Regions from separate parts of the Streptomyces sp. NPDC005070 genome, predicted to be linked through region 1. Evidence: riboswitches for the same ligand, from Rfam matches in the RefSeq annotation. Region 1 holds a riboswitch; each other region holds the start of a gene.
What was found. A riboswitch is a leader RNA that binds a small molecule or an ion and turns the genes downstream of it on or off. The one in region 1 is predicted to bind cobalamin.
Positions count from the first base shown of each region.

Region 1 (9,623 bases):
GGCTAGGCTCACACCCGTGACGTGGCTGCGGGCCTTCGGAGAGGTCGTGCGATCCGGGCTCACGATCGAGGAGACGCGGCTGGAGCCCCTACTCGCGCTGCGCACGGCCGCTGGGGTGGCGATCGTCGTCGGGTCGGCGCTGTGGCTCGTCTCCCCTGCGTATGCCGCGTCCGCCGCCCTCGGTGCCTACTCCGCGGGTGGGGCGACCTTCCAGCGCACCTGGCGTCCACGCAAGGTGATCGCGCTCGGCGCGGGCACTGGTCTGGCGCTCAGCACCTTCGTGGGCTACCTGGCCGCGGGACGACTCGTGACGTTCCTCCCGCTGCTGGCCGTATGGGCCTTCGCCGCGGGGATGGCGTGGGCCGTCGGATCGACCACTGGGATCGTCGCAGCGACGACGGTCGGCAGCATGCTGGTGACCATCACCCTGCCCACGAGCGTCGGGCGAGCCCTGGAACACGCCGGGGTCATCGCGCTCGGGGGCGTGGTGCAAGCCGTGCTGATCTTACTGTTCCCGATCCGCCGTTGGGGGGCGCATCGCGACGCGCTCGCCGACGCCCTGGCCGCAGTGGCGGACTACGCCCGCCGGCTGCGGCACGACCCGACGGCCCCGTTCGACCCGGATCCGTTGATGACGGCCAGGGACGCGGCCGCCGTGACGCCATCACAGGCCCGCACCCGTCCCCCCGTCCTGCACGGCCCCCGGGGACTCGCCGAGCGTATTCGGCCGGTCGTCGCCGCGCTCGCCGACCCGGACGTCGGCGCCCCGGCGGAGGGACCCGGGCGGGACCGCGCGCGGGAGTTGCTCGACGCGGCCGCCGACGTCCTGGATGCGGCCGCCCGTTCGATCCGCCGCGGCAGTCCCGCCGAGGTACGGCCCGGGAGCACGGACGTCCTGCGTGTCGACGAGGAGCACGAGGTGCTGGAGGGGCCCGCGCGGCAGGCGGCCGAGCGGCTCGTCGAACTGCTCGGCGAGGCGCTGGAGATCGCCGGGAGCGGCGGCGCGCGCGGGAGGACGCCTACACCGCCCGGCCCTGTCGGCGCCCAGTTCCTGGTGCGCCCGACAATGCTCCGGCTGGTCCCGGTCGTCGTCCGGGCGGTCCGCCGTGAGCTCCGGCGAGACTCGCCCGTGTTCCGGCACGCCGTCCGCCTGGCGGCAGTGGCCACGCTCGGCTACCTGATCGCCGCCCGGCTGCCCCTGGGCCACAGCTACTGGGCACCCATCGCCTCGGTGATGGTGATGCGGCCGGACTTCCACCGGACGTACGCGCGTGCGGTGGCCCGTTTCGCCGGGACCCTGGCGGGGGTCGCGCTCGCCACCGGGATGGTGCGGGCCCTGGGCCCGGACGCCCATGTGTTCGGCGCGCTGGCGGTGGTCTCGGCGGGCCTGTCGTACACGCTGATCCGTACCGGCTACGCCTACTCCCAGTGCTTCACTGCCGCGTACGTCGTCTTCCTGCTCGGCATGGGCGGCCAGGCGTGGGAGCAGACGGTCCCGGAGCGGGTGGTGCTCACCCTGCTCGGCGGGGCCCTGGCAATGCTGGCCTACGTGGTGTTCCCCGCGTGGGAGACGCCCCGGCTGCCGGGCCGGCTTGCGGACTGGCTCGCCGCCAACGGCCGCTACGCGGCCGCGGTGCTCCGCAACTACGCCGAACCGACCCGCGAGCATCACGCCGACATGCGCAGGGCACTGCTGGCGAGCAGGGAGGCGTATGCCGCCTGGCAGGAGGCGTACGACCGGGCAAGGCAGGAACCGGTCCGCCCGAGGGGTCTGACGTCGCGCGAGGCGCAGGAGGCGCAGGAGGCGCTCAAGGGGTTCGGCCGGGCGGCGATGCTCATGGAGAGTCACGTCCCGCGGGCCGACAGCCGTTTCGTCCCCGAGGCGGAGCGGTTCGCCGAGGCCCTGGAGACGGGCACCGCGAAGGCAGCAGTCGACGTGCGCGAGCACAGGAATCCTGACTGGGGGCGTGTGGAGGAGGCGCTCCACGCGTGGGAGGACTCTGCCGCCGGCAACCGGAGCCCGGTCGTGCGGCGCGAGGCGGAACTGCAAAAACGAGCCTTGGAAGACCTCGCGACGGCCGTGAGTCGCACACCCCTGGAACGGGACGTCGGCTCTGCTCGCGAGGAGCAGCGGGTGCGGGCGGCCGTGGCGGCGGAAGGTGAGGGATCAGCACCCGCGCACCGAGGTGGGTGACGAAGTCGGCCATGGGGAGCGCCGCGCCCCCTGAAGCGGCAAGTAGTCTCCTGGCCACGTCGGGCGCCGCCACACGTACACCGATGTCGCCATCACGATGATCAGCCCCGCCAGGATGAGCAGTTCGATCCCCCCGATGTTCCACCGGAAGGACTTCTCCGCCTAGGCCGTCACGATGAGCACCTTGCGGATGCCGGCGCCCGAACCGATGGCCGCTGTTTTCACCGAGACGATGGCCAAGGCCGAACACGACGTCGACCTCCACCGCGCGCTGGACGACCTGGGCGCGGTGGTGCCGGACGACGTCGCCCTGGTGGGCGCCGACAACCTGCCCATCGCCACATTCCTGAGACCTTCTGCGCGCCCGGGGCGACCGGCACCTTCGTGAAGGTCGTCAAGGACCACACACTGGAACCGCCGGCCAGCCGGACCTGTGTGATCGACCTGTCCGATATGGACGCCCGGGATCAGTTCGAGATCATCACGCACGAGAACAACGAAGCAGCGTTCTTCGCTACCTCGGTGCTCCTCGTGGAGGGTCCGAGCGACCGCACGCTCATCCCTCACATCGCACGTACCCTCAGCCCGCAGTGGGATTTCGAAAAGCACGGTGCTGCGATCGCCAAGGCCGAAGGCAAAGGCAGTATCGAGCGGTACCGCTGCTTCTTCCAGCGCTTTGAGATGAGAGTGGCGGTCATCGCGGACCTGGACGCGGTGCTCGACGGATTCGACAAACTTGGCGCAAGCGACGAGTGCCGTCAGTTGCGTGACCGGGTCGTCTCCAAGGTCAACGATCTGGTGAAGAACGAGGACGCACAGGCCTCCGCCGGCACCCTCAAAAGCCTGAGCAAGAGCGGTAGCGCACGCACTCTGTGGGACTACGCACAGCTCAAGAGCGAAGAGCACGCTCAAGGCCTATGCGGGTTTGAGGAAGTAGACACAGCGGTGAAGGCGTTCTTCGCCCGCTCCACCACCGGCACTGCCCGACGGATCCTCGAAGAGGCCCGGGACCCGGAGCTGAAGAAGATGAAACTGGAACTGCTGCAGATGCTTCGCCACGAAGACATCTATGTCTGGGAGCGTGGGGCGATCGAGGCCTACTATCCCGAACTCCGGGTCAACGAGTCGAACAACAAGAACGACCGGGCCCGCAGCTTCTGCGAGCGCTACACGACCGCCGACGCCATCCGTGGGCTGCCTGCCTTCAAGGATTCGACGACCTGCGAGTTCGACACCATCTTCCAAGCCTTCTTCGGGACATCACCACTGCAGCCAGAAGCAGTTGAGGTACCCCAGCAGGCCACAGCGAGGGACCGGGAACCTGGGCCCGCCACGTCACCCGTGGCCCGGGGACCACGCTAGGACAGGGTAAGGCTTTTGTGAGGCCGCAGCGCCGACGCGCCCGCCGGGCGTCGGCGGAGGCTCACTACTGACTTGACTCCGGGCCGCCTCCCACACGAGAGGCGGCCTTCCACGAGAACACCCGGCGGCAGAGCACAACGTCAGGGTTCACGGTGTCCCCGGCATGGTGGGACGGTCTCCCTTCCGGTGAGACGAATCAGTGGCTCGGCGAGTCAGTCCAACCCCGACCGCCCCATGGGTCCGTGTGCGCTGTAAGGCAGATGGCGGTCATCTGCAAAGACAGCAGATCGCCCGGGAGTGCGGAGTCACTCCTGATGCTCTGCCTTGAACCTGATCGGCGGGGAACCCTCCTCGTGTCCTGGCGCGTGGCCATTGAGGCAAGAGATCTGCGCTGGAGGCTAGTATCGAAGGCCGTCAGCGCCAGCCGCCAGGCGGCCGCTCCCACATCGGCATGAGTCCCAAGCCTGAAGCCACAGGCCCGAAACTTGACTCGCTCTCTTGTACGCATCACCGACCGTCCGAGCCGATGCCTTTCATCCAGCCTATGTGCCAACTAAAATGCCTGGTCACAGCAGGTCACCGCACTCCACCAGACCTTCCGCACCCGATCCACGTAATGGGCCTACTGCTTATAGATACGAACGCCGCCTCGAACCAGAGCCGAGCGGTCTGCTAGAGATGACCGGGTCGTGTCCCGCGTCGTGGTGTAGGCGGTCCAGCGTTGCGGATTCCGGTACGAGGCCGCTGACGATCTCCGCAGACGCGACGGTCCACGAGGCGCCCTGCTGAGGCACCCGTCCGCGGCGGAGCCACTGTCCCCGACCTGCGGATTCCCCTGCTTTGATCACTCGGCGGAACGCCATCATGACCGACCGCGAAGCCCTGAGCACGGAACTGAACCCGCTCCGCATCGACGTCTCCAAACACTTGGTGGAGCACCACCACCGACTGCTGCGCGAGATCGGCGCGACTCACTTGCAGATCAAGGTGGACATCGAGACCCGACCGGCGAGGTGTCCTGTCGCACTGCGTCTGGCGTGTGATGGACTGCTGACCGGTGCTGTTGCCAGGTTGTTTGAGACCGCCGGTGGCCGGTGTTCTCAAGCGACCTGGCTTTCGCGGAAGTCTCGGTCGCGATAGATGCAGGAGCGCCGCCAAAATCGCCAACGGTGTCCACCAGAGATCGCCGTTCTCCATGGTGCTGCGATGTGGAAAGCCCCGAACCCGCCCTCGCCGCCTCGGATCTGCACGTGGTGATGTGCTGTGCAATGTGCACCGTTACCTGTACGCGGTGCTGAGCTGCACGGTTAATGGGGAGTCGAACCCCCGCGTTGCTCTTCACGCGCCAGGAGTGGGCTGGAAAACCGCCGGCCCTCGGTGTGTGCACGCCTCCGAAACTGCTACCTGCTCCACATCGTTCCAGCTTGCTGGACTATTCAGTCCAGCAGATCGACATCCCAGTTCGTACGCTGGATCCGCACATCGACCTCGCGGATCTCCCGGGCGAGTGCATCCGCCTGACCACGCAGTTCCGCGACCGGAAGCGCGGAGAGCATCATCAGCTCGGACCGAAGTTGCCGACCGTATCCCCGCTCGCCCTTACCCGCCGCCGCGTCCGCCGCCGCGGTGACCACAGAGTGACGCAACCGTAGGACATCCCGGCGTGCGAGGGCATCGGTGAGCGTGCCGTCCGGACTCATCTCCACGGTGGCATTGGTCCGGTTGATCCGCCGGATCAACGTTTCCAGAGCGTCCAGCACCTCACCGGCCTCAGCCAACAGCTGAGCTGCATCCTCGGCGGGTGTCTCCCCTTCCTGGTACCGCGCACTGTCGACGACGCGCGCTCGCAGCTGTTCTACACGGCGCGTCGCCTCCGCACGTTCTGCCAGTGCCTCAGCAAGCTTCACTGTCTCCACCTCCCCCTCCATGAGCCCGCACGAGTATACGAGTGCGAACCAGCTCATACGCACCTGGATTTTGATCCGCTGGAGCCCTGATGTCCCGTCGCATCGGAGCTGTCTCTGGATCTTGTCCTGAGCTGCTGGTTCGCCAAGTGGATTGAGAACACACCTCGCCGGATTCTCAACAGGCGTGGCTTCGGCGGAATCCCTGATGACCGTCCGTCGCCCTCGGCTGGGCCGTGCATGGTGGGGTGATGAGCACCGAAGCAGAACCGGTCGAACACGATGACCGGTGGATCTTGAATCTCCGAGGGCGGGGCGTTGCTGGGATTACTGTCGATTACCGCCTCACGCTGGCCCTCGCCGAAGGTTGGGAAGTCGTACTCGAAACGCCTGCTCGGCTCTCATCCGGGCCGGCCCACACCAATCCCGGCGTGCTTCTGGTGCCGGAGACTCAGGACGTGGCCGCAGCCCTCCCGCTCTTGGGGACGAAGGTCGTCTCTGCGGTCGCCTTCAAGTCCGGCACGCTTCGGATGGTGTTCGAGGATGGCACGCATCTGACCTGTCCAACCGATGCGGCGTTCGAGGCGTGGCAGATCACAGGACCTGGAGGATGGCGGTTCGTGTCCCTGCCAGGAGGCGACCTCGGCGTCTGGTCCGCCTCTGCAGCGAATGAGAATCCGCAAGGTCGGTCTGCAGAGCATTGAGAATCTGCCAGCTGGAGTGCGACGGGACATCCGTTGTTTTCTCGGCGATTACTACGGGGACCCCTTAGCGCACGACGCAGTGAGAATCCGACAGCGCAAACGAGAAGCGGTGAGAATCCGACAACCTCAGTGCGACAGGACACGAGGCCTGGAACGCACCGGAGGGCTCAATTGATCATGGTGCCAACTATCCTCGGTATGTGACAACTAACGTCTGTGGTCACAGTCCGTCAGCGCCGCACCCGGGGCATCCCGAGCCCGATCCACGAGATGATCTCCCGCTGGATCTCGTTGTTGCCGCCGCCGAAGGTGAAGATCACGGCCGACCGGTAGCCGCGTTCGAGCTCGCCGTGCAGGACGGCGCCGGCGGAGCCCTCCTTGAGGACACCGGGGGCGGCGACGATCTCCATCAGCCAGGCGTACGCGTCCCGGCGCGCCTCGGAGCCGTACACCTTGACGGCGGAGGCGTCCTGCGGGGTGAGCGTGCCCTCCTGGACGGCGTTCACCATGCGCCAGTTGAGGAGTTTCATGGCGTCCAGCCGGGTGTGCGTGCGCGCGAGGAGGCGGCGCACCCAGGGCAGGTCGACGACGCGGCGGCCGTCGGCGAGCTTGGTCTCCATCGCCCAGCGCTGGACGTCGTGCAGGGCGCGGATGGCCATCGTGCCGTGCGCGGCGAGGGTGACGCGCTCGTGGTTGAGCTGGTTGGTGATCAGCCGCCAGCCCTTGTTCTCCTCGCCGACCCGGCGCGTGGCGGGGACGCGGATGTTCTCGTAATAGCTGGCCGTGGTGTCGTGCGAGGCGAGCGTGTTGATGATCGTGCACGAGTAGCCGGGGTCGGAGGTCGGTACGAGGAGCATGGTGATGCCCTTGTGCGGCGGGGCGTCCGGATCGGTGCGGACCGCGAGCCACACCCAGTCCGCCGTGTCACCGTTGGTCGTCCAGATCTTCTGTCCGTCGACCGTGTAGTGGCCGCTCTCCTCGTCGCCTTCCCGCACGGCCCTGGTCCGAAGCGCGGCGAGGTCGGTACCGGCGCCGGGCTCGCTGTAGCCGATCGCGAAGTCGATCTCGCCGGCGAGGATCTTCGGCAGGAAGTACGACTTCTGCTCCTCCGTGCCGAACCGCATGATCGTCGGCCCCACGGTGTTGAGCGCCATCAACGGCAACGGCACTCCGGCCTGGGCCGCCTCGTCGAAGAAGATGAACTGCTCCATCGGGCTCAGACCCCGCCCGCCGTACTCCTTGGGCCATCCGACCCCGAGCCAGCCGTCCGTGCCGAGGCGTCGGATCGTCTCGCGGTAGAAGCGCTTCTGCGCCGCCGGATCGCCGTAGCGCGCGTAGGCGTTGTCCGGTACCAACTCGGTGAAGTAGAGACGTAGTTCGGTCCGCAACCGCTGCTGCTCCGGCGTGTATTCGAGATGCACGGCGCCTCCTGCCTCCCCGGGCCCGACCTGACGGCGCACACCGTAGAACGCGTTCCAGAAATAGGGAATGCCGATGACGCCGACGCCTCCCGGAGGATGCCGGGCTGAGGGGCGGGGGGCGGCCGCTGGGCGCGTGCGCACACGCGAGGGGGCGGTGCCCGGTCGTCCGGGGACCGCCCCCTCGTGCGGGCCGGTTTCCCGGCCCTCGCGGAATATCGTGGCTCGTACGTTCCCCGCAGCCGTCAGTGGCAGGGGAACCCGAGCAGATGCCGGGCGTCGTGGACCCATTCGTGGACGTTCTCGCCGGAGACGAGGGAGGTGGCGCCCTGTTCGGCGCCGACGAAGTAGAGCAGGACCAGCATCAGGATGCCGAAGAACGCCGCCCAGGGGACGATCGCGCCGATGGGCAGCTTGGCGGGAACGGCGGTGGGCGTGGCGGTCGGCTGAACGACGGACTGCGCCATGGGGCAGAACCTCCCGGGGAACTCGCGTCCCATTTCGGTGGTGCACAGGACGACAGTCACGGGTCTGACTTGCCCGCGTCCGTCACCCCTGGCCGGAGTGACATGTGCCGGGCTTACAGTGGCGCGACCGTGCCGGATTTCCACCGGGCTTCCGCCGAACCGTCGTCAATATCCATGTGACGGTACCGCGAAGCCGCCGACCCGGCCAAGGGCGCATACCTCCGCGCTCCGTGCGCCCCACGGTTCATGGGGCAGGGAGGCAGGGAGGCAACTTGCCTGATGGGCCCGGGGGTTCCGCCTCCGCTCGGGCACGACACACCATGGTGGACCATGGAGCATCGTCCAGGTCCACGACCCAAGAGAGTGAAGGCATGACCAGCCGAGTGATCTTGATCTCCGCGGCGATCGGCGAGGCGCTGCGCGAGGCCCGCTTCGACGACGGGAGTCCGGTGGACGCCTCGGGCCTGCGGGCCGCCCGGGCGGCAGCCGACGCGGGCGCCGTTCCGGCGGGCGGGCGCCTGTGCGTCTCCCCCACCGTGCGATGCCAGCAGACCGCCGAGGCGCTCGGGCTCGAAGGCGCCGTCGAGGCACCGGAGTTGGCGTCGCTCGATGTGGGCCGCTGGCGCGGGGCGACGCTGGCCGAGGTGAGCGTGAAGGAGCCGGAGGCGGTGGCGCGCTGGCTCGCCGATCCGGCGTCGGCTCCGCACGACGGCGAGTCGGTGCGGACGTTCTGCGATCGAGTGGCGGAACACCTGGACGCTGCGGCCGGTTTCGACGGCCGAACCGTCGCCGTGGTGGAGCCCGAGGTCGTACGGGCCCTGGTGGTACGGGTGTTGGGCGCTCCGGACCAGGCGTTCTGGCGCGTGGACGTACCGCCGCTCACCGTCACGGAGTTGAGCGGGCGCGCGGGGCGCTGGAACCTCCGCGCAGGACGCCCGCTCGTCGGGTCGGCCTGACCCGGACGGCCCGGGGTCTGACCCGAGCAGACCTGGGCCGGACCGGGACAGTCCTGAGCCTGACCCGGGCGAACCGGGGCCTACCTGGGTGACCTGGAGTCCGACTCGGGCATGTTGCCGCCCGACACTCGCGGCTCGCGGCTTCACCGCAGTGTGGCGATGAAGTCCGTGCACGAGAGGGCGCATTCACGGCATTTCCGCGCGGCGGCCTCCGACCCCGGACACGCGTCGAAAGCCTCGGCACACTCCAGACAGACGTCCCGGCACCACTCCAGTCGAGCGCGGAGCTCCCGGTCGCTCGGCCCCGGATGACGGGACAGTACATGGCAGGTCGCCTCGCAGACCTCCGCGCACAAAATGCCCGAACGTCGCGCGGCCTCCTGCCGCTTCGGCCCGTCCGGATCCATGAGGCTCGCGCGCAGCGTGGAGGTCCTGGCACATTCGGCACAGGTCCGGGCGCACTCGAAGCGGTCCTCCAAGTACCGGAAGAGCTCCTGCTGTGAAGGCGTCGTCGTCACAACAGGCGGGTAGCCGGAGGGAGTCGGTTCAAACAGCGCGAGGCCGGAGCCTCACGCGCCGGCCGCTTCCCGGGAGATCTGCTCGAACTGCGCTCCCATG
Region 1 covers NZ_JBSFZS010000022.1:12,636-22,258, reverse strand. Annotated here, with positions in the region: gene ACWEBX_RS10560 (FUSC family protein) at 17-2,194, shown strand; gene ACWEBX_RS10555 (hypothetical protein) at 2,370-2,582, shown strand; gene ACWEBX_RS10550 (TOPRIM nucleotidyl transferase/hydrolase domain-containing protein) at 2,579-3,556, shown strand; partial or broken gene ACWEBX_RS10545 (OB-fold nucleic acid binding domain-containing protein) at 4,421-4,528, shown strand; gene ACWEBX_RS10540 (DIP1984 family protein) at 4,993-5,463, opposite strand; gene ACWEBX_RS10535 (DUF6188 family protein) at 5,712-6,164, shown strand; gene ACWEBX_RS10530 (acyl-CoA dehydrogenase family protein) at 6,395-7,585, opposite strand; gene ACWEBX_RS10525 (CbtB domain-containing protein) at 7,828-8,049, opposite strand; cobalamin riboswitch at 8,088-8,227, opposite strand; gene ACWEBX_RS10520 (histidine phosphatase family protein) at 8,421-9,005, shown strand; gene ACWEBX_RS10515 (nuclear transport factor 2 family protein) at 9,575-9,623, opposite strand, start outside.

Region 2 (9,623 bases), on a different contig from region 1:
CCGCGCACCATCGCCTGGTGCGCACTCCGGCGTACGTGCCGGAGAACGGCGAGTACTACACCGAGGCTTGGGCCGAGGCGCACAGGGCCTTCCACCGTACGTTGCTGGAGGGGTGTGGCAACCGCGCACTGCTGGAGACCTTCGACCGGATGTGGACCGCGAGCGAGCTGGCCCGCCGTTGGTCGGCGCACCGCAACCCCGACCGGGACGGCGCCGAGGAACACCGCAGGCTGGAGGAGGCGGCGCTGGCCCGCGACGCCGACACCGCAGCGGCGGTCCTGGTCCAGCACCTCACCTTGACCGCGGCTGCTCTGACCGACGATTCAGGTCAGGCCACCTAGGCTCACGGCACAACGGCGCGGTCGAGGCGGGAATCCATGTCCGGCTCGAACCGGCCGCAGGGGTTTACGCGGGTGCAAAACAACGGCCCGCGACATCACTGTCGGGCACTGTCTTGAGCCGGCGGCCCTGCTTCCGGGCATCGGCGGTCGCTCAACGCACCGCGGTGCCGGTCATCACGCCGGTCCGGGCGGCCCGGTACGGCAGCAGAGCCCCGATACGGGCGCAGGGCCCGGACCGCGTGTCGCGGTCCGGGCCCTGCCCCGTGCGGTGCCGCCCTGCGGCGGCGGTGCGTCAGCTCTGTGCGGTGTCGTCGCCCGTCTGTCCGGCATCCTCGGATGCGCCTGCCTTCTCTCGCATCTTGCGCACCAGCTCCGCCTTCTGGTCGGCGGCAGCCTGGCGGTCGAGGTTGCGGTGCGGACCGTTGTTCTGCCGTTCGGCGCGGGACAGCTTCTTGCGCTTGCCGCCGCCCATGCCCACGGGGTTGTTGATGTTCTTGCTCACGGGTTCTCCCGGATTGATGTGAAGTGATCTACGGATTCAACGGTGGGGGACGGGCGCGGCGACGTCGGAGGACGCCGGCAGGGGCCCGTCACGCTCTCACTCGTAAATCGGCGTCTGGAAGAACATGACGGAGACGTTACCCGGTTCCGTCGGCCCCGCACACCAGGCTTTTCGCCGCCCCGGTGTCGGCCGGGCGTTCAGCGCGGGTAGAAGCCGCACGCGCGGTCGAGGGGCGTCTCCATCGAGGCGTGTGACAGCGAACCCAGTCGTTCGGCTTCCCTGTCAGCGAACCTGGTCGCTCTGCGGTCCGATGGCTTTGATCCTGGTCGGAGTTCCGTCCGGGGCGAACGAGTCGTGGAAGGTGAAGGCGTGCGGCGCGGAGCCGTGATCGTGGAGGTGTTCCAGCCTGGAGACCCCGTCCTGCCAGGTGGGTATCACGCCGTCGGAGACCCACCAGGACACGTAATTCGGGTGTCCTGACCTCTCGAACCAGTCGTATCGCCTGTTCAGCGCCTCACGGTGGAGCCCGGTGTAGACGGCGTCGAAGGCGGAGCGCAGGTCGGTCCAGAGTGAGAGGGTCGCGGCCAGGGCGGTGGTTTCCACCGTATGGCCCTTGCCGTACCAGGTCGGTACGGCGAACTCTCCCCATGCACCCCAGTCCGCCTCGAAGAGCACGCCCCGGTCACCGTCCGCCGCTTCGGCACGCGCGAGGTATCCGGGGTGCTGACTGATCTTCCGGTAGACGGCCTCACCGATGGCGTAGAACTCGCGCGTGAGAGGTGCGGGATCGGCGAGAGGTGACTTCAGGACGCCGAATGTGTACAGAGCAAGATGGGGCATGCGTCTCTCCCTGGTCGGGGGTGCCCGGAGTGGACCCGCGGGTGGCTCAGCCTCAAGCAACTCCTGTGCGACCGTGGGCGATCGCCGAGGACCAGGTGAAGGTAGCTGCCTCTGCGGGCCCTGTCGAAGTTGCGTTTTCCCTCTCCAAGTGGCCTCTTGCACCGGTCATTGCGAGGGCTGGCGCGTTGTGTGGGACACGGCTAAGGCTGGGCGTCCGGCCTCTCCGCGCGGGTCGTCGACGCAGCCCGTCGATGCAGCGCATTCGAGGGGAGGCGCGCACCCACCTCTTCGAAGCCCGCGACCTGACCCGCGGCAACCAGGAACTCACCACGACGGAGCGGGACTTCAAGCTCATGGGGTGATCCGAGGAGGCCATCAGGCCCCTCGTACGGTCAGTTCGAGCGATCGGTCACGGGGTACGGGACGAACGTGCTGGTGTTCTGGTCGATTCGCAGGGGCCGGCCGAGGGGCCGTGCCGCGCGCTGCGGGCAGTCGAGGCGTTCGCAGCCGCGCCAGCCCATGCCGATGGGGGTGGCGGCGGAGGCGTTGGTGAGGTCGATGCCGTCGGAGTAGACGAGCCGGTGGGCGTGGCGGATCTCGCAGCCGAGGCCGATGGCGAAGGTCTTGTCGGGCTCGCCCCAGCCGCCGCGGTGGCGGGTGATCACCCGCGCGGTCCACAAGTAGCGCTGCCCGTCGGGCATTTCGGCGATCTGGACGTGGATGCGACCGGGCGCGGCGAACGCCTCGTACACGTTCCAAAGAGGGCAGGTGCCGCCGGCCCGGGAGAAGTGGAAGCCGGTGGCGGACTGCCGTTTGGACATGTTCCCGGTGCGGTCTACGCGGACGAAGGAGAAGGGGACGCCGCGCAGGCGGGGGCGCTGGAAGGTGGACAGGCGGTGGCAGACGGTTTCATAGCCGAGGCCGTAGCGGTCGGTGAGGCGTTCGATTTCGTAGCGGACCTCTTCGGCCGCCGTGGTCTACGAGCTGTGTGAACACAGCGTCGCCCTGTACGGCCTCATGGAGGACGCGACGACCGCCGAGATCGCCCGCGTGCAGATCTGGCAATGGCTGCGGCACCGGGTGATCGACCGGCTGACCGTGCTCGACCTGCTCGAGGAGGAACTCGCCGCGCTCGGCGCCGAGTACCCGTGGGCGGACCTCTACGAGGTACGCGGCCTCTTCGAACGCACCGCCCTCAGCGGCGAGTTGCCGCTCTTCTTCACTCCGGACGCCTACTCCGGGCACCTCGTGTGCCACGCGGAGGCCCGATCATGAGTGCCCGCTTCATGCGCGTGGGTGTGGTCGGCGGCGGCCAAATGGGCGCCGGGATCGCCGAGGTCTGCGCGCGGGCCGGGCTGGACACGGTGGTCTGCGAGGCCGACGCGACGGCCGCCCACGCGGCCCGCGAACGGGTGGCCGCCTCCCTCGACCGGGCCGTACAGCGAGGCAAGTTGGAGCCGCACGCGGCGCGGGACACCCTCGCCCGCATCGTCTTCACGGGCAGTCTGGACGACCTGGCAGACCGGCAGCTCGTCGTCGAGGCGGTCATCGAGAACGCCGACGCCAAGACAGAGGTGTTCGCCGCCCTCGACAAGATCGTCGAGGATCCGGAGGCGGTCTTCGCGACGAACACCTCCTCCTTGCCGGTGATGCGTCTCGGCATGGCCACCAGTCGCGCCGACCGCGTGGTGGGACTGCATTTTCTTCAATCCGGTGCCAGTGCTTCCGCTGGTGGAGGTCGTGGCTTCCTTGCACACCTCACCGGAGACCGTGACCGCTGTCGAGGGCTTCGTCACGGGCACGCTCGGCAAGACGGTGATCCGTTCACGGGACCGGGCCGGCTTCGTCGTCAACGCCCTGCTGATTCCGTATCTGCTGGCGGCCGTCCGGATGGCGGAGTCGGGCTTCGCCACCGCGGCCGACATCGACACCGGAATGGAGCGGGGCTGCGCCCATCCGATGGGCCCGCTCAAGCTCGCTGTGAGGCGCTTCCCGCCCCTCCGCTGTCGCCGCGTCCCAGGGCCCCACTCCGTGTCCCACCTCGCCATCCGAACGCCGGATGTGATCGGCCGCGCGGGTGGATTGCCCTAGGCTGGGCGGTGCAGCTGGTTCGCCCCGTCCGCCAGGCGGGATGCGTCGCAAGAGGGAACCCGGTGGGAATCCGGGACTGCCCCGCAGCGGTGAGCGGGAACGACCGCCGTCATACGCACTGGACCCGACGAACAGGGCCTGGGAAGCGACGGCCAATAGGTGTCTCGTATGGCTCGTACGAAGTGTGTACGAGGAGACGTGCCCGTGAGTCCGAAGACCTGCCCGTTGCCCGCGCGCGAAAACACTCGTGCGCGGATATCCCGGTGACCTCGTGGGCGGGTCGGCGTACATATCGGACGGAAGACCGCGCCGCGCCGCGCGTGGTCGCTTCCGCCCGGTTCGTCACCCCTTCGCGCTCGCGTCCCGTTACCGGGATCCCAGGGAGATATCTCGCGAAGGAGATTTCCGTGACAGCGAAGTCCGCGACCGCGGCAGCACGGGCCACCGTGCACGGCTACCCCCGCCAAGGACCCGACCGGGAACTGAAGAAGGCGATCGAGGGCTACTGGAAGGGCCGCGTCACCGCCGACGCCCTCCACCGCGCCGCCGCCGACCTGCGCGCCGCCAACTGGCGCCGGCTCGCCGCAGCCGGCATCGACGAGGTTCCGACCGGCGACTTCTCGTACTACGACCACGTCCTGGACACCACCGTCATGGTCGGCGCGATCCCCACCCGCCACCAGGCCGCCCGTGAGGCGGACGCCCTGGAGGGCTACTTCGCCATGGCCCGCGGCACGCAGGATGTCGCGCCGCTGGAGATGACCAAGTGGTTCGACACCAACTACCACTATCTGGTGCCCGAGTTGGGACCGGACACCGTCTTCGTGGCCGACTCCACCAAGCAGGTCGCCGAGCTGAACGAGGCCCTTGCCCTCGGGCTCGGCGCCCGCCCGGTGCTGGTCGGCCCGGTCACCTACCTGCTGCTCGCCAAGCCCGCCCCGGGCGTGCCCGCGGACTTCGAGCCGCTCACCCTGCTGGACCGACTGCTGCCGGTGTACGCCGAGGTCCTCGCCGACCTGCGCGCGGCCGGAGCCGAGTGGATTCAGCTCGACGAGCCCGCCCTCGTCCAGGACCGCACCTCGGCCGAACTGGACGCCGCCGCCCGCGCCTACGACGCTCTCGGCTCCCTCACCGACCGGCCGAAGCTTCTGGTCGCCTCCTACTTCGACCGGCTCGGCGACGCCCTGCCGGTGCTGGCCAAGGCCCCCGTCGACGGACTCGCCCTGGACTTCACCGACGCCGGGGCCGCCAACCTCGACGCCCTCGCGGCCGTGGGCGGCCTGCCCGGCAAGCGACTTGTCGCCGGTGTCGTCAACGGCCGCAACATCTGGATCAACGACCTGGCCAAGTCCCTGGCCACCCTCGGCACCCTGCTGGGTCTCGCCGACCGGGTCGACGTGTCGGCGTCCTGCTCCCTGCTCCACGTCCCGCTCGACGCGACCGCCGAACTGGACATCGACCCGCAACTCCTGCGCTGGCTCGCCTTCGCACGGCAGAAGACCGCCGAGATCGTCACCCTCGCCAAGGGACTTGGCCTCGGCACCGACGCGATCACGGGCGAACTCGCCGCGAACCGAGCCGATGTGGCCTCGCGGATGAACTCGCCGATCACGTACGACCCCGCGGTCCGGGCCCGCATCACAGCCGTCACGGATGCCGACGGCCGCCGCTCCCAGCCCTATGCCGGGCGGGCGGCGGCCCAGCGCGCCCGTCTCGGCCTGCCCCTGCTGCCGACCACCACGATCGGCTCCTTCCCGCAGACCGGCGAACTGCGCACCGCCCGTGCCGACCTGCGTACGGGACGCATCGACGCCGCCGGCTACGAGGACCGCATCAGGACGGAGATCCAGGAGGTCATCTCCTTCCAGGAGAAGGCCGGCCTGGACGTCCTCGTGCACGGCGAGTCCGAACGCAACGACATGGTCCAGTACTTCGCCGAACAGATGACGGGATACCTGGCCACGCAGCACGGTTGGGTGCAGTCCTACGGCACGCGCTACGTCCGGCCACCGATCCTGGCCGGTGACATCTCCCGCCCCGAACCGATGACCGTGCGCTGGACGGCGTACGCCCAGTCGCTCACCTCCCGGCCGGTGAAGGGCATGCTCACCGGCCCGGTCACCATGCTCGCCTGGTCCTTCGTCCGCGACGACCAGCCCCTCGGCGACACCGCCCGCCAAGTCGCCCTCGCTCTGCGGGACGAGGTCAACGACCTGGAGGCGGCCGGGACTTCGGTGATCCAGGTCGACGAGCCGGCCCTGCGCGAGACCCTGCCGCTGCGGGCGGCCGATCGCCCTGCGTACCTCGCGTGGGCGACCGAGGCGTTCCGGCTGACCACCGGCGGCGTACGGCCGGACACCCAGATCCACACCCACATGTGCTACGCCGAGTTCGGGGACATCGTCCAGGCCATCGACGACCTCGACGCCGACGTCATCAGCCTTGAGGCCGCCCGTTCGCACATGCAGGTCGCCCGCGAACTCGCCGCGCACGGATATCCGCGCGAGGCCGGGCCCGGCGTGTACGACATCCACTCCCCACGCGTACCGAGCAGAGAGGAGGCCGCCGAACTGCTGCGCACCGGGCTGAAGGCCATCCCCGCCGAGCGGCTGTGGGTCAACCCCGACTGCGGCCTGAAGACGCGCGGCTGGCCGGAGACCCGCGCCTCGCTGGAGAACCTGGTCGCCGCCGCCCGCGAGGTGCGTGAGGAACTCTCCGGCCGCTGACCGCAAGCCCCATGGCCGGCAGGCCCCACGGCCGGGGGAGGGCGCACCCGCCTCCCTCTCCCGGCCTCGGCCCGCAAGTCTCTTGCTATTGCAAGTAATATGCAACAAGCTTGCGGGGTCCTTACCGGCCGTCTGTGACGTGGAGCCGCGCCATGCCCCGCCTGATGCCCACCGCCGGACCGCAGCGCGTCCTCGCGGCCTCGAACCTCGTATATACCGTTGGCAGCGGCCTGTATCTGATCGCCGGGGTGCTGTACTTCACGGAGGCCGTTCATCTTCCGGCGAGTCAGGTGGGACTCGGACTCGGCGCCGCCGGCCTTGTCGCCCTCGCCCTGGGTGTCGGGGTCGGTCATCTGGCGGACCGCCACGGAGCACGCGGCGTCTACGCATCCACCCTGGTGGTCCAGGCGCTGGCCACGGCCGGCTTCGTGCTGGTGGACGGCTTCTGGTCGTTCCTTCTCGCGGTCACCACGGCCGCCGGAGCCAAGGCGGCCGGGAAAGCCGCCCACAGTCCGCTCATCAGGCACTTCGGAGGCGACCGGCCGCAGGAGTTCCGCGCCTATCTCCGCGCGGTGACCAATGTAGGTGTCTCGCTCGGTGCCGTGGGAGCGGGGCTGGTCGTCCAGGCCGGCACGCTCACGGCCTATCAGCTCATGGTCATCGGCAACGCCATCTCCTTCGTGGTCTCCGCGGCGTTCCTCATCGCGCTGCCGCCGGTCACGCCCCTGGCCACGACCGGCGGTCCTCGCTGGATCGCTCTCAGAGACCGCCCCTACCTGCTGCTCACCGCACTTGACGGGGTCATGGCCATCCAGTTCAAGGTGCTCACCGTGGCCATCCCCCTCTGGCTGGTCGGCGCCACCACGGCCCCGCACTGGCTCATCTCGGGCACCATGCTCACCGGCACCCTCATGGTCGTGGCGCTCCAGGTGCGGGCCAGCCGCAACGTGGACTCCCCCACGGCCGGCGGACACGCCTACCGCCGTGCGGGCGTCGCCTTTCTCGTCTCCTGTTCACTGATCTCCCTGTCCGCCGGCATACCCGGGTGGGCAGCCGCGACAGTGCTGCTCAGCGCGGTGGTGATCCACACCGTCGGCGAGCTGTGGCACTCCGCCGCCGCGTTCGAGGTGTCCTTCGCTCTCGCCCCACGGCACGCCACCGGCCAGTACCTGGGCGTATTCGGTCTGGGCACCGGACTGGCCGAGGGCCTCGGGCCGGCGTTGCTCATTTCGCTGTGCATCACCTGGGGCCGCCCCGGGTGGTACGTCGTAGGAGCCCTGTTCGCACTGACAGGTCTGGCAGCACCACCCGCCGTTCGCTGGGCGCTACGCCATCAGCGTGCTGAGCAGACGCGGACCGACTCCACGCAAAAGGAGACACTCGTATCGCCCACATGAGACACAGGGCGGGCGATCGCCCCAGGGGGTGGCCTGCTCGATGCGTCGGAACGCGTACGTCGCCGTCGGGCCCGGGCAGCCTCACATCCGGGATCTCAACACGTCGACCTCACAGCCCGGCGCGAAGGGGTCGAAGCCGTGCTCGGTCAGCCAGCGAACCACCAGCAGGCTTCGCAACGACCACCACGCGTGGATCACGTCGAGGTCGACGTCGGTGCCATAGCCGGCGATGACGTCGCCGAGGTGCTCCTCGTGTCCGAGCGTGAACGTGGCGAGGTCGTACAGGGCGTCACCCGGGCCCGCCTCGGACCAGTCGATGATGCCGGTGACCTCGCCGCCGTCGACGAAGACGTGCGCGATCTGCAGATCGCCGTGCGTGAACGCCGGAGTCCACGGCCGGAGCGCGGCCTCGGCGACCTGACGGTTGCGGGTGACCAGGTCGGCGGGCAGGACACCGTTCGTCACGAGCGACGCGCACTCGTCGTCGAGTTCCGCCGCCAGCGCGTCGATGCTCCGGCCTGCCCGGCCCGGCAGGGGCGGCAGGGGCGCTTCGTGCAGCTTCCGGATGGCGGCGCCCGCCGCGGCCCACTCCGCCGGTGACCCGGTCGACGGCCCGCCGAGGCGCCCGAGCGTCGTCCCCGGGAGTGCGGCGATCGCGAGCACCGGCGGTTTGCGCCACAGGACCTTCGGGGTCGGGACCGGCGCCAGGGCCATCACCTCGACCTCGATGTCGATGCGCGCCTGATCGGCGTCCACCTTCAAGAACACGTCGCCGACGCGCAGAGTGGCGCGCTCGGAATGGGCGACGACGACTTCGACCTCATCCATGGGCGACCAGTATCCCGGGGACGATCGCCGACGTCGCCGGGTTTTCGCGTGCGACGACGCGGGTGACCGCGTCCCGCACCGCCACTCGCCGGCCTCGTGCACGACACCGGCCTCCGACCAGGTCGAGCCCAGTGCGTTTGTCGGGAGTCCTTGGTGCGCGTGCCCGTATGTCCCGGCCAGGTGGCCGGGGCATACGGGCATCACGCGCCGGGTCGCTCGGCGGTGCCGGGGGATCGTGCCGGTAGGTCAGGCCGGCGGTTTCCAGTTCTGGGCGGCCGTGCCGTTGCAGGTGTAGAGCTGGAGTTGGGTGCCGGTCGTCGTCGTGGAGTTGGGGTCGTCCAGGCACAGCTTGGACTGGGGGTTGATCAGGGAGCCGTTGGCGCCCGCGGTCCATTGCTGGGCGCCGGTGCCGTTGCACGTCCAGAGCTGGATGAGGGTGCCGTTGGTGGTCCCGCTGTGGTCGACGTCCAGGCATTTGCCGAGGGTCCGGACCGTTCCGTCGCCGGCCACGATCCAGTCCTGGGCGTAGGTGCTGTTGCAGGTCCAGATCTGGACGTGGCTGCCGTCGGTGGTGGAGGAACTCGCGTCGTCCACGCACAGGTTCGACGCCACCGCCGAGGTGATGGGCCCGATTCGGGGTGCGGCCGGGGCGGTGGTGTCACCGGCGTAGGAGGGCGGGGCGGCGGACGCGGCCGTCGCCCAGGAGGTGTTGGCGCTGGTGCCGAGCGTGTAGGTCAGGGTGCCGCCGGCGGTGATCGCCGACGTGGGGGCGTAGGCGTTGTTCCAGGCGGAGCCGTTCCACGTCGCGGACTGGACGTAGGGGGCGTTGTCGGCGGCACCGTTGCCATTGATCGTCAGCGTCCTGCCCGACGGCAGCGTGATCACGGCCTGGGTGAAC
Region 2 covers NZ_JBSFZS010000001.1:20,758-30,380, reverse strand. Annotated here, with positions in the region: gene ACWEBX_RS00130 (GntR family transcriptional regulator) at 1-341, shown strand, start outside; gene ACWEBX_RS00125 (DUF6243 family protein) at 634-843, opposite strand; gene ACWEBX_RS00120 (DUF3291 domain-containing protein) at 1,126-1,683, opposite strand; partial or broken gene ACWEBX_RS00115 (short-chain fatty acyl-CoA regulator family protein) at 2,076-2,657, opposite strand; partial or broken gene ACWEBX_RS00110 (malate synthase A) at 2,680-2,958, shown strand; partial or broken gene ACWEBX_RS00105 (3-hydroxybutyryl-CoA dehydrogenase) at 2,955-3,663, shown strand; cobalamin riboswitch at 3,772-4,014, shown strand; gene metE (5-methyltetrahydropteroyltriglutamate--homocysteine S-methyltransferase) at 4,182-6,500, shown strand; gene ACWEBX_RS00095 (MFS transporter) at 6,653-7,897, shown strand; gene ACWEBX_RS00090 (phosphotransferase family protein) at 7,979-8,725, opposite strand; gene ACWEBX_RS00085 (lectin) at 8,972-9,623, opposite strand, start outside.
Region 2: linked by a shared signal. The riboswitch ahead of metE (5-methyltetrahydropteroyltriglutamate--homocysteine S-methyltransferase) and the one ahead of ACWEBX_RS10525 (CbtB domain-containing protein) in region 1 are both predicted to bind cobalamin.

Region 3 (9,623 bases), on a different contig from region 1:
TCGCGCTCGCCACCGTGTTCCGCGGCATGTACCGGCGCATGGTGATACCCGCGGGACCGCTGTACCGGCTCCCGCTCCCCTCGATACGCGCATTCGACCGCGCATTGGCCGATCTGCACGCGCTTGTCGACGAGATCATCGACGAGCGGCGGGCATCTGGTCAAAAGCCGGACGATTTGCTGACGGCATTGCTGGAAGCGAAGAACGACGACGGCGACCCCATAGACGAACAGGAGATCCACGACCAAGTCGTCGCGATACTGACCCCGGGCAGCGAAACCATCGCATCCACGATCATGTGGTTGCTTCAAGTGTTGACGGAACATCCGGAACAGGCGGACAAAGTGGCCGCAGAGGTCCGATCCGTCTCGGGAGACCGGCCCGTCGGATTCGCCGACGTCCGGAAGCTGTCGCACACGAACAATGTCGTCGTCGAGGCGATGCGTTTACGCCCCGCCGTATGGATATTGACGCGACGCGCGGTGGCCGAAACCGAGCTGGGCGGCTATAGGATTCCGGCCGGTGCCGACATCGTCTACAGCCCGTACGCGATCCAGCGCGACCCCCGGTCGTACCAGGAGCATCTGGATTTCGATCCCGACCGCTGGCTTCCGGAACGTTCCACGGACATCCCGAAGTACGCCATGCGCCCCTTCAGCGTGGGCAACCGTAAGTGCCCGAGCGACCATTTCTCGATGGCACTGCTCTCCCTGATCACCGCGACCGTGGCGTCCCGGTGGCGCTTCGAGCCGGTGTCCGGGTCCAGCGACGCGACCCGCGTCGGCATCACTCTGCGTCCCCACGGCCTGCGGCTGAAGGCCCGGCCGCGCCAGGAGGACCCGGCCTAGGCCGTCGGCCGGTCACCGGCCCTCAGACCGCCGCGGCGCACGTCCGGACCGGGCCCTCGGGCCCCCGGACGTGCGCCGCGGCGGTCTCACGCCTTCGGTACGACCACGGTGACCGTCCATTCCTGAAGGCCTTTGCAGGACATCCGCGCCGGATCGCTCGGGCACCTCGGGCGGGACGAGGTCAGCGTGACCGTTCCCTCCGAGACCACCCGGTAGGCCGCGGACGCGTCACCAGGCTGGAGGACGATCCCGCCGTTGGTGGCCGCCAGGGCGCTGCCGTCGCTCTTGACGGGTTTCCAGGGCCGGCTGGTGGTGCCGTCCAGCAGGACCCGGATCGTGTCGCCGGGGGCCAGACAGTACGTGTGGCCCGTGTCGGCGGCGCCGAGCTGTGCCGTGGCCTTCGCGCAGTCCGGACCCGAAGGGGTCGGGGACGGCGACGTGGTGCCGTCGGTCGGGGACGGGGACGGCGACACGGTGCCGTCGGTCGGGGACGGCGACACGGTGCCGCCGGCGCCCGCGTCGTCTCCGCCCTGCGTTCCGCAGCCCGCCAGCAGCAGGGCCAGGGCGGCGAGGGCGATGGTCCGGGTGTGAGTCGTTCGACGCATGGGGTGGCCTCCTCGGGTGTTGGACGTGCCACCGGTGGATCAGGATCCCTTCCCGGGCACGACGGGGCCCCGGCCGCCTCGGCGACCGGGGCCCCGCTCAGGTCGGCCACCGTGGCGGCCGGCCCTCTGTGACGCGGGTCAGCCGGTCGTGACGGCGGTGTCGTCCACGACGAAGCTGGTCTGGAGCGAGGAGTCCTCGACGCCGCTGAACTTCAGCGTGACGGTCGAACCGGCGAAGGAGGACAGGTCGAAGCTCTTCTGGGTGTACCCGGAAGCCTTGTTGAGGTTGGAGTAGGTCGCGAGCGTGGTGGAGCCCGCGGTGACGGTGAGCTTGTCGTAGGCCGTGCTGGTGCTGGTCTCGGCCGTGTCGACGTGCAGGTAAAAGGCGAACGTGGCCTTGCAGCCGGACGGGACCGTCACCGACTGGGACAGCGTGTCGGTGTGGGCCGAGCCGTATCCGTCCAGCCAGGCGTCGTACGAGCCGGCGTGCGTGGCCTCGCCGGTGTCGTTGGTGATGACCCCGCTGGTCTCGCTCCACACCGTGGCGCCCGACTCGAAGCCCTGGTTGCCGAGAAGCTGCGCCGAGGTGCAGGTGCCGCCGCCCGAGGTGCTGACGGTCCAGGTGAAGGAGGCCGAACCGGAGGCGCCGGTGCTGTCCTTCGCCGTGACGGTGACCGCGTACGTGCCCGCGGTGCTCGCGGTGCCGGAGATCAGACCGGTCGAGCCACTGATCGACAGGCCGGTCGGCAGCCCGGTCGCGCTGTAGGTGAGGCTCGCGCCCGCGCTGTCGCTCGCCGCTATCTGCAGGCTCACCGAGCCACCGGTGGCCGTGGACTGGCTGCCCGGGTTGGTGACGGTCACGGTGTTGCCGGTGCTGGTGCCCGAGGCGAAGGCGGCGGTGCCGTTGGGGGTGCCCCAGCCGGTCGGGCCGTCGTAGCCGGTGGCCGCGGTGCAGAAGTACGACGGGGAGCAGGAGCCGTTGTTGCCGCTGGTCACGTCGTACAGGTTCGAGGTGTGGGAGTAGGGGTACTTCGCCGGGTAGTCGGCGGAGCCCGGGGTGCCGGCCAGCGCGTACACGCCCGCGATGATGGGCGCGGAGGCGCTGGTGCCGCCGTAGACCGCCCAGCCGGAGCCGCCGTAGGTGTCGTAGACCGCCACGCCCGTGGCCGGGTCGGCGACCGCGGAGACGTCGGACTCCATGCGCTTGGTGCAGCCGGTGTCGGTCTGCCAGGACGGCTTGGCGTCGTAGGCGGAGCAGCCGGAGCCGGTGCCCTCGGTGCTGCTGGTCTTCCACACCGACTCGGTCCAGCCGCGGGTGGTGGAGGAGGTGCTCAGCGCGGTGCCGCCGACGGCGGTCACGTACTGGGAGGTTGCCGGGTACTCGGCGCCGTAGGCCTCGTCACCGGAGGAGACGGTGATCGCGACGCCAGGGTGCTTGAAGTACGAGGTGTCCTCGCCGGTCTGCGAGGAGGACTCGGAGCCGCCCCAGCTGTTGGAGACGAACTTCGCTCCCAGCGCGACCGCTTCGTTCTCCGCGGCGCCGAGGTCGGAGTCGTTCGCGGAGTTCGCCTCGACGAGGATGATGCTGCAGTTGGGGCAGACGGCGCTGACCATGTCGATGTCGAGCGCCTCCTCACCCGCCCAGCCGGTGTCGTTCGTCGGCAGCGAGGTGGTCGAACCGGTCTGGCTGACCTGCTTGAAGCAGCCGTTGGCCTTGGTGCAGGAGGACAGGCCGAACTGCGAGCGGTAGGTGGCGAGGTCGGCGGCCGCGTTGGGGTCGTTGTAGGCGTCGACCACGGCGACCGTCATGCCGGAGCCGCCCGTCGAGGGCAGGTTGTAGGCGCTGTGCAGGTTGGCCGGGCTGAGGCCGGACACCGCGGCGGCGGCGTCGGGGGAGACCTGGGCCGCGAGCTTCTGCGCGATGTCGGTGCGCCGCTGGGCGAAGCAGGACATCAGGCCGGGCTTGGCCGCCTCGGCGCACAGGTGCTTGGTCGCGACCTTCTGACCGGCCCTGCCGGTCGCGTGGACCGTCTGGCGGGCGGGGTCGGTGAGGGCTCCGGCGTTCTGGGTGGCCCGGGAGACGTGGGGGGTCGGCGCCGGCTGGGCGCCCGCGGGAGGGGCCGCGGCGAACCCGGCGACGCCGAGGGCCAGGGCGGGGAGGGCGGCGGTGAGCAGTCTTCGCAGGCTCCGGGCGGGTCTGCCGGAGGGGGTGGGGCGCTGGGAACGCATGGGGGTGTCGCCTCCATCGGTTCGAGGCCGGTGCCGCTCGGGCCCGGATGGGGCCGTTCGTGGCGCCATGGCCGGAAGTGGGGTTCTCGGCGCTCTGAAACGGCAGCCTGTGACGCGCGTAGCACGAACAGGGAGAGGCTCGTCATGGGCATGCCAAATCAGTCGTCCCGGTGTGCCGCAGTGCGTGGCGTGGCGGGACGGCCAGAACGTAACCGGGGGGAACGACGTGCGAACAGCCGTGCCGGAAGAACTTTGCCGCTCCATGGACGGGGATTGGCACGGCGATTGGAGGCGCGGGGGCAGTACGTGACGAAAGCCGGGCCGCAACAGGCGGCCCGGCTCTCATCGGTGACGGACGGTCAGAGCGACCGGAACCGCCGGAACGGTCAGAAGTCCTCGTCGAAGTCGACGGTGCCCTCCACCGCGACCTGGTACGCGGAGGGCCGGCGCTCGAAGAAGTTGGTCAGCTCCTGGACACCCTGGAGCTCCATGAAGGAGAACGGGTTCTCGGAGCCGTACACCGGCGCGAAGCCCAGCCGCTGGAGGCGCTGGTCCGCCACGCACTCCAGGTACTGCCGCATCGACTCGGTGTTCATGCCCGGCAGGCCCTCGCCGCACAGGTCGCGGCCGAACTGCAGCTCCGCCTCGACGGCCTCGCGCAGCATGTCCGTCACCTGCTCCTGGAGCAGGTCGTCGAAGAGGTCCGGCTCCTCCTTGCGGACGGTGTCGACCACCTCGAAGGCGAAGCTCATGTGCATCGTCTCGTCGCGGAACACCCAGTTGGTGCCGGTCGCCAGGCCGTGCAGCAGACCCCGGCTGCGGAACCAGTAGACGTACGCGAAGGCCCCGTAGAAGAAGAGTCCCTCGATGCACGCGGCGAAGCAGATCAGGTTCAGCAGGAAGCGGCGGCGGTCGGCCTGCGTCTCCAGCCGGTCCATCTTCTCGACCGAGTCCATCCACTTGAAGCAGAACTGCGCCTTCTCGCGGATGGAGGGGATGCTCTCGACCGCCGCGAACGCCGCCGTGCGGTCCTCCGGGTCGGGCAGGTAGGTGTCGAGCAGCGTCAGATAGAACTGGACGTGCACGGCCTCCTCGAAGAGCTGACGGCTCAGGTACAGCCGCGCCTCGGGGGAGTTGATGTGCTTGTACAGCGTCAGCACCAGGTTGTTCGCCACGATCGAGTCGCCCGTCGCGAAGAACGCGACCAGCCGGCCGATCATGTGCTGCTCACCCGGCGTCAGCTTCGCGAGGTCGGCGACGTCCGAGTGGAGGTCGACCTCCTCGACGGTCCAGGTGTTCTTGATCGCGTCCCGGTAGCGCTCGTAGAAGTCCGGGTAGCGCATGGGACGGAGAGTCAGTTCGAAGCCCGGGTCGAGCAGGTTCTTCTCGGACACGGTCTTCTCGGCGTTCGTGTCGGTCATTACTGGCAGGCCTCGCAGGACTCGGGGTTCTCAAGGGAGCAGGCGACGGCGTCGGGGTCGGCGGCCTGCTGGACGAGGATGGTGGTCTCGGGCCGCGCCTGTGCCTGGGCCGCGCGGGCGATGCGCGTCGCCGGGCGCGAACGCAGGTAGTACGTCGTCTTCAGGCCCGCCTTCCAGGCGTAGGCGTACATCGAGGAGAGCTTGCCGATGGTCGGCGTCTCCAGGAACAGGTTCAGCGACTGGGCCTGGTCGAGGAACGGCGTGCGGGCGGCGGCCATGTCGATCAGGCCGCGCTGCGGGATCTCCCACGCCGTGCGGTACAGGTCGCGGACGTCCTGCGGGACCCAGGTGAAGCCCTGGACCGAGCCGTTGGACTCGCGCAGCGCCTCACGGGTCTGCGCGTCCCACACACCGAGCTCCTTCAGCTCGGCCACCAGGTACGAGTTGACCTGGAGGAACTCGCCGGAGAGCGTCTCGCGCTTGAACAGGTTCGACACCTGCGGCTCGATGCACTCGTACACGCCCGCGATCGAGGCGATGGTGGCGGTGGGCGCGATGGCCAGCAGCAGCGAGTTGCGCATGCCGACCGAGGCGATCCGCTCGCGCAGGGCCGCCCAGCGCTCCGGCCAGTTCAGCTCGACGTCGAAGTGGTCCGGGTGCAGTACGCCCCGGGCGGTACGGGTCTTCTCCCAGGCCGGGAGCGGTCCGTTGCGCTCGGCGAGGTCCGCGGAGGCCTCGTACGAGGCGAGCATGATCCGCTCGGCGATCCGGGTGGACAGGGCGCGGGCCTCGGGCGAGTCGAACGGGATCCGCAGCTTGAAGAAGACGTCCTGGAGGCCCATCGCGCCGAGGCCGACCGGACGCCACTTGGCGTTGGAGCGGCCCGCCTGCTCGGTCGGGTAGAAGTTGATGTCCACCACGCGGTCGAGGAAGGTCACCGCGGTGCGCACGGTGGCGTCGAGCCGCTCCCAGTCGATGTTCCCGCCGGTCACGAACGCGCCCAGGTTGACCGAACCCAGGTTGCAGACCGCCGTCTCCCCGTCGTCCGTGACCTCCAGGATCTCGGTGCACAGGTTCGAGGAGTGGACCGTGTGGCCCGGCTCCGCCGTCTGGTTGGCGGTGCGGTTGGCGGCGTCCTTGAAGGTCATCCAGCCGTTGCCGGTCTGCGCGAGGGTGCGCATCATGCGGCCGTAGAGGTCGCGGGCCGGGATGGTCTTCCTGGCGAGGCCCGCCTCCTCGGCCTTGCGGTAGGCCGCGTCGAACGCATCGCCCCACAGGTCGACCAGTTCCGGCACGTCGGCGGGGGAGAACAGCGACCAGACGCCGTCCTCGTTCACCCGGCGCATGAACTCGTCCGGGATCCAGTGCGCGAGGTTCAGGTTGTGCGTACGCCGGGCGTCCTCACCGGTGTTGTCGCGCAGCTCCAGGAACTCCTCGATGTCGGAGTGCCAGGTCTCCAGGTAGACCGCCGCCGCGCCCTTGCGCCGGCCGCCCTGGTTCACCGCGGCGACCGAGGCGTCGAGGGTCTTGAGGAACGGGACGATGCCGTTGGAGTGCCCGTTGGTGCCGCGGATCAGCGAACCGCGCGAGCGGATGCGGGAGTAGGACAGGCCGATGCCGCCCGCGTGCTTCGACAGGCGTGCCACCTGGTGGTAGCGGTCGTAGATGGAGTCCAGCTCGTCCAGCGGCGAGTCGAGGAGGTAGCAGGACGACATCTGGGGGTGCCGCGTACCGGAGTTGAAGAGCGTGGGGGAGGAGGGGAGGTAGTCCAGCCGGCTCATGAGCCGGTAGAGCGCGGTGACTTCCTCCACGGAGCGGACGGTGTCGTCCTCCGCGAGACCGCAGGCCACCCGCAGCATGAAGTGCTGGGGCGTCTCGACGACCTTGCGGGTGATCGGGTGCCGGAGCAGATAGCGGGAGTGCAGCGTGCGCAGCCCGAAGTAGCCGAAGCGGTCGTCGCCCTGGAGGTCGATCAGCGCGTCGAGGCGGGCCGTGTGCAGCCGCGCGAACGCGGCCGTGCGGTCGGCGATCAGGCCCTCGCGGTGGCCGACGGCGACCGACTCGGAGAAGGTGGTGACGCCCTGGGACGCGGCCTCCGCGGTGATGGTGACCGCGAGCAGACGGGCGGCCAGCCGCGAATAGGCGGGGTCCTCGGAGATGAGACCCGCGGCCGCCTCGGTGGCCAGTTCGCGCAGCTCGGCCTCGTCGGCGCGGGCGGACCGGCCGCGCAGCGCCGCCGCGGCGACCCGGCCGGGGTCGGCGTCGGGGAGGTCGGCGGTCAGATCCGTCAGGGTCCGCAGCAGCACGGTCCCGGGACCGTCGGTCTCCACCGGGGCCTGCGGCGCGGTCACTGAAGCCGGATCGGCTGGCGCGATGGTCACGTGGGCTCTCCTCGCTCGGCACGGGACCTTGCGGGCGGGCAGGGGCACACGGGAGCGCTTTCGGGCAGCAGCGCACCGCGTCCACCGGCCCATTCCGCGAGGCCCGGACGTCGTCGGCACCCGGGCCGGACGGCCGGGGCGCGCTGTCGGCAGGTCCTCGGACTGACGCGAGTACGGGCACACGCAGACGCGAACACGCACAAGTAACACCGTTGCGGGACAGTTCCGGATTCGCACCGGATTCCCCTGCGGCGACAGCGACCATGAGCATACATCTTGTGTCGGGCTCCGGGACTGCCCCCACATGTTGTGTCCGCTGGGTGTTCGAGAGCGCTACGGAGCGTGCCGGAGCGTCAACTCGTAAGTGAGCAGCCGGATGTCGTCGAGCTCCGGAAAAGGGTTCCAGTCGCGGTCCGGGGTGCGGGTGAAGCCGATGCGCTCGTAGAGGCGGTGGGCGCTCAGCATGGTGCGCTGGGTGGACAGCACGAGGCGCGCGCAGCCCTCCAGGGCCCGTGCCCGCGCGACGCAGGCGCGCACGAGGGCCTCGCCGGCGCCCCGGCCGCGCGCCTCCCGCGCGACCGCGAGCATCCGGATCTCGGCCTCCCCGTCGCGCGCCGAGTCGGCCATGGGGCCGCCGTCCGCCGCGAAGGTCACGCTGCCGAGCACCCGGTCCCCCTCGGCGGCGACCAGCACCTCGGCGACGGCCGCGCGCCCCGCGACGTCCCGCAGCCTTCCGAGGTACGCGTCGCTCTCCCCGAAGTCGAGCAGCCCGTCCCCGAGATAGGCCCGGGCCGCGATCTCGCCGATGGCGGAGTACTCCTCGGGCCGCGCCGGCCGGATGACGATGTCCATGCGGCGAGTGTGCCCGACCGGCACGGCGACGGGCCGCCGGTTTTCCTCCGGCGGCCCGTCGTTCACGGCTGTCGCGGCACCCGGCCCGAGGGACGGGTCCCTGTGGACCGGGACCGGTCCCCGGCGTCTCCTAGTGGCTCGCGTCCGCCGTCGCCGGCGGGAGTTCCGTCTCGACGCCCGTGTCGCCCGCGTCGGCCGTGTAGTCCCCGGGCGAGGTCTCGTCCACGCCCTCCGGGGCCTTGAGCGCCCGGAGGACGAATGTCAGGACGACGGTCACGGCCACGTTCAGGACGAACGCCGTCAGGCCGATGTAGCCGATCTCCCCGATGCCGGGGATCTCCTTCGAGCTGCCGCCGAAGTGCTTCTGCGTCGGGGAGGCCACCCCGTAGGCGGCGATCGTGCCGTAGAGCATGCCGACCGCCCAGCCGCCCAGCAGCGCCCAGCGGTGGAACCAGCGGGTGAAGAGACCGCCCACCAGCGAGGGGAAGGTCTGCAGGATCCAGATGCCGCCCAGCAACTGGAAGTTGATCGCGACGGTCTTGTCCATGGTCAGGACGAAGACCAGCGCGCCCACCTTCACCAGCAGCGAGACCAGCTTGGAGACCCGGGTCTCCTGCCGCGGGGTCGCGGCCGGGTTGATGAAGTCCTTGTAGATGTTGCGGGTGAAGAGATTCGCGGCCGCGATCGACATGATGGCCGCCGGGACGAGCGCGCCGATGCCGATGGCGGCGAAGGCGACGCCCGCGAACCAGTCGGGGAACATGTCCTCGAAGAGCTGGGGGATGGCGAGCTGGCCGTTGGTGACCTTCACGCCCGCCGCGATCGCCATGAACCCGAGCAGGGCGAGCAGGCCCAGCATCAGCGAGTACAGCGGCAGGATCGTGGTGTTGCGGCGGATCACCTCCCGGCTGCGGCCGGACAGCGTCGCGGTGACCGAGTGCGGATACATGAACAGCGCCAGCGCCGAGCCGAGCGCGAGGGTGGCGTACGTCCACTGGCCCGCCTCGGCGGGGACGATCCCGCCGGCTCCCGCGGCCGTGTACTTGGCGCCCGCCGCCTTGAAGATCTCGTCGAAGCCGCCCAGCTTGATCGGGATGTAGATGATGGCCACCGCGATCACGATGTAGATCAGGGTGTCCTTCACGAACGCGATCAGCGCGGGGGCCCGCAGCCCCGAGGAGTAGGTGTACGCGGCCAGCACGCCGAACGCGATGAGCAGCGGCAGGTCCTTGACGAACCAGTTGGCGCTGTCGCCGCCGCCCACGCCCATCACGTCCAGGACGGCCT
Region 3 covers NZ_JBSFZS010000084.1:19,258-28,880, forward strand. Annotated here, with positions in the region: gene ACWEBX_RS25740 (bifunctional albaflavenone monooxygenase/terpene synthase) at 1-848, shown strand, start outside; gene ACWEBX_RS25745 (hypothetical protein) at 935-1,453, opposite strand; gene ACWEBX_RS25750 (putative Ig domain-containing protein) at 1,592-3,682, opposite strand; gene ACWEBX_RS25755 (ribonucleotide-diphosphate reductase subunit beta) at 4,069-5,103, opposite strand; gene ACWEBX_RS25760 (ribonucleoside-diphosphate reductase subunit alpha) at 5,103-7,484, opposite strand; cobalamin riboswitch at 7,616-7,765, opposite strand; gene ACWEBX_RS25765 (GNAT family N-acetyltransferase) at 7,818-8,336, opposite strand; gene mctP (monocarboxylate uptake permease MctP) at 8,467-9,623, opposite strand, start outside.
Region 3: linked by a shared signal. The riboswitch ahead of ACWEBX_RS25760 (ribonucleoside-diphosphate reductase subunit alpha) and the one ahead of ACWEBX_RS10525 (CbtB domain-containing protein) in region 1 are both predicted to bind cobalamin.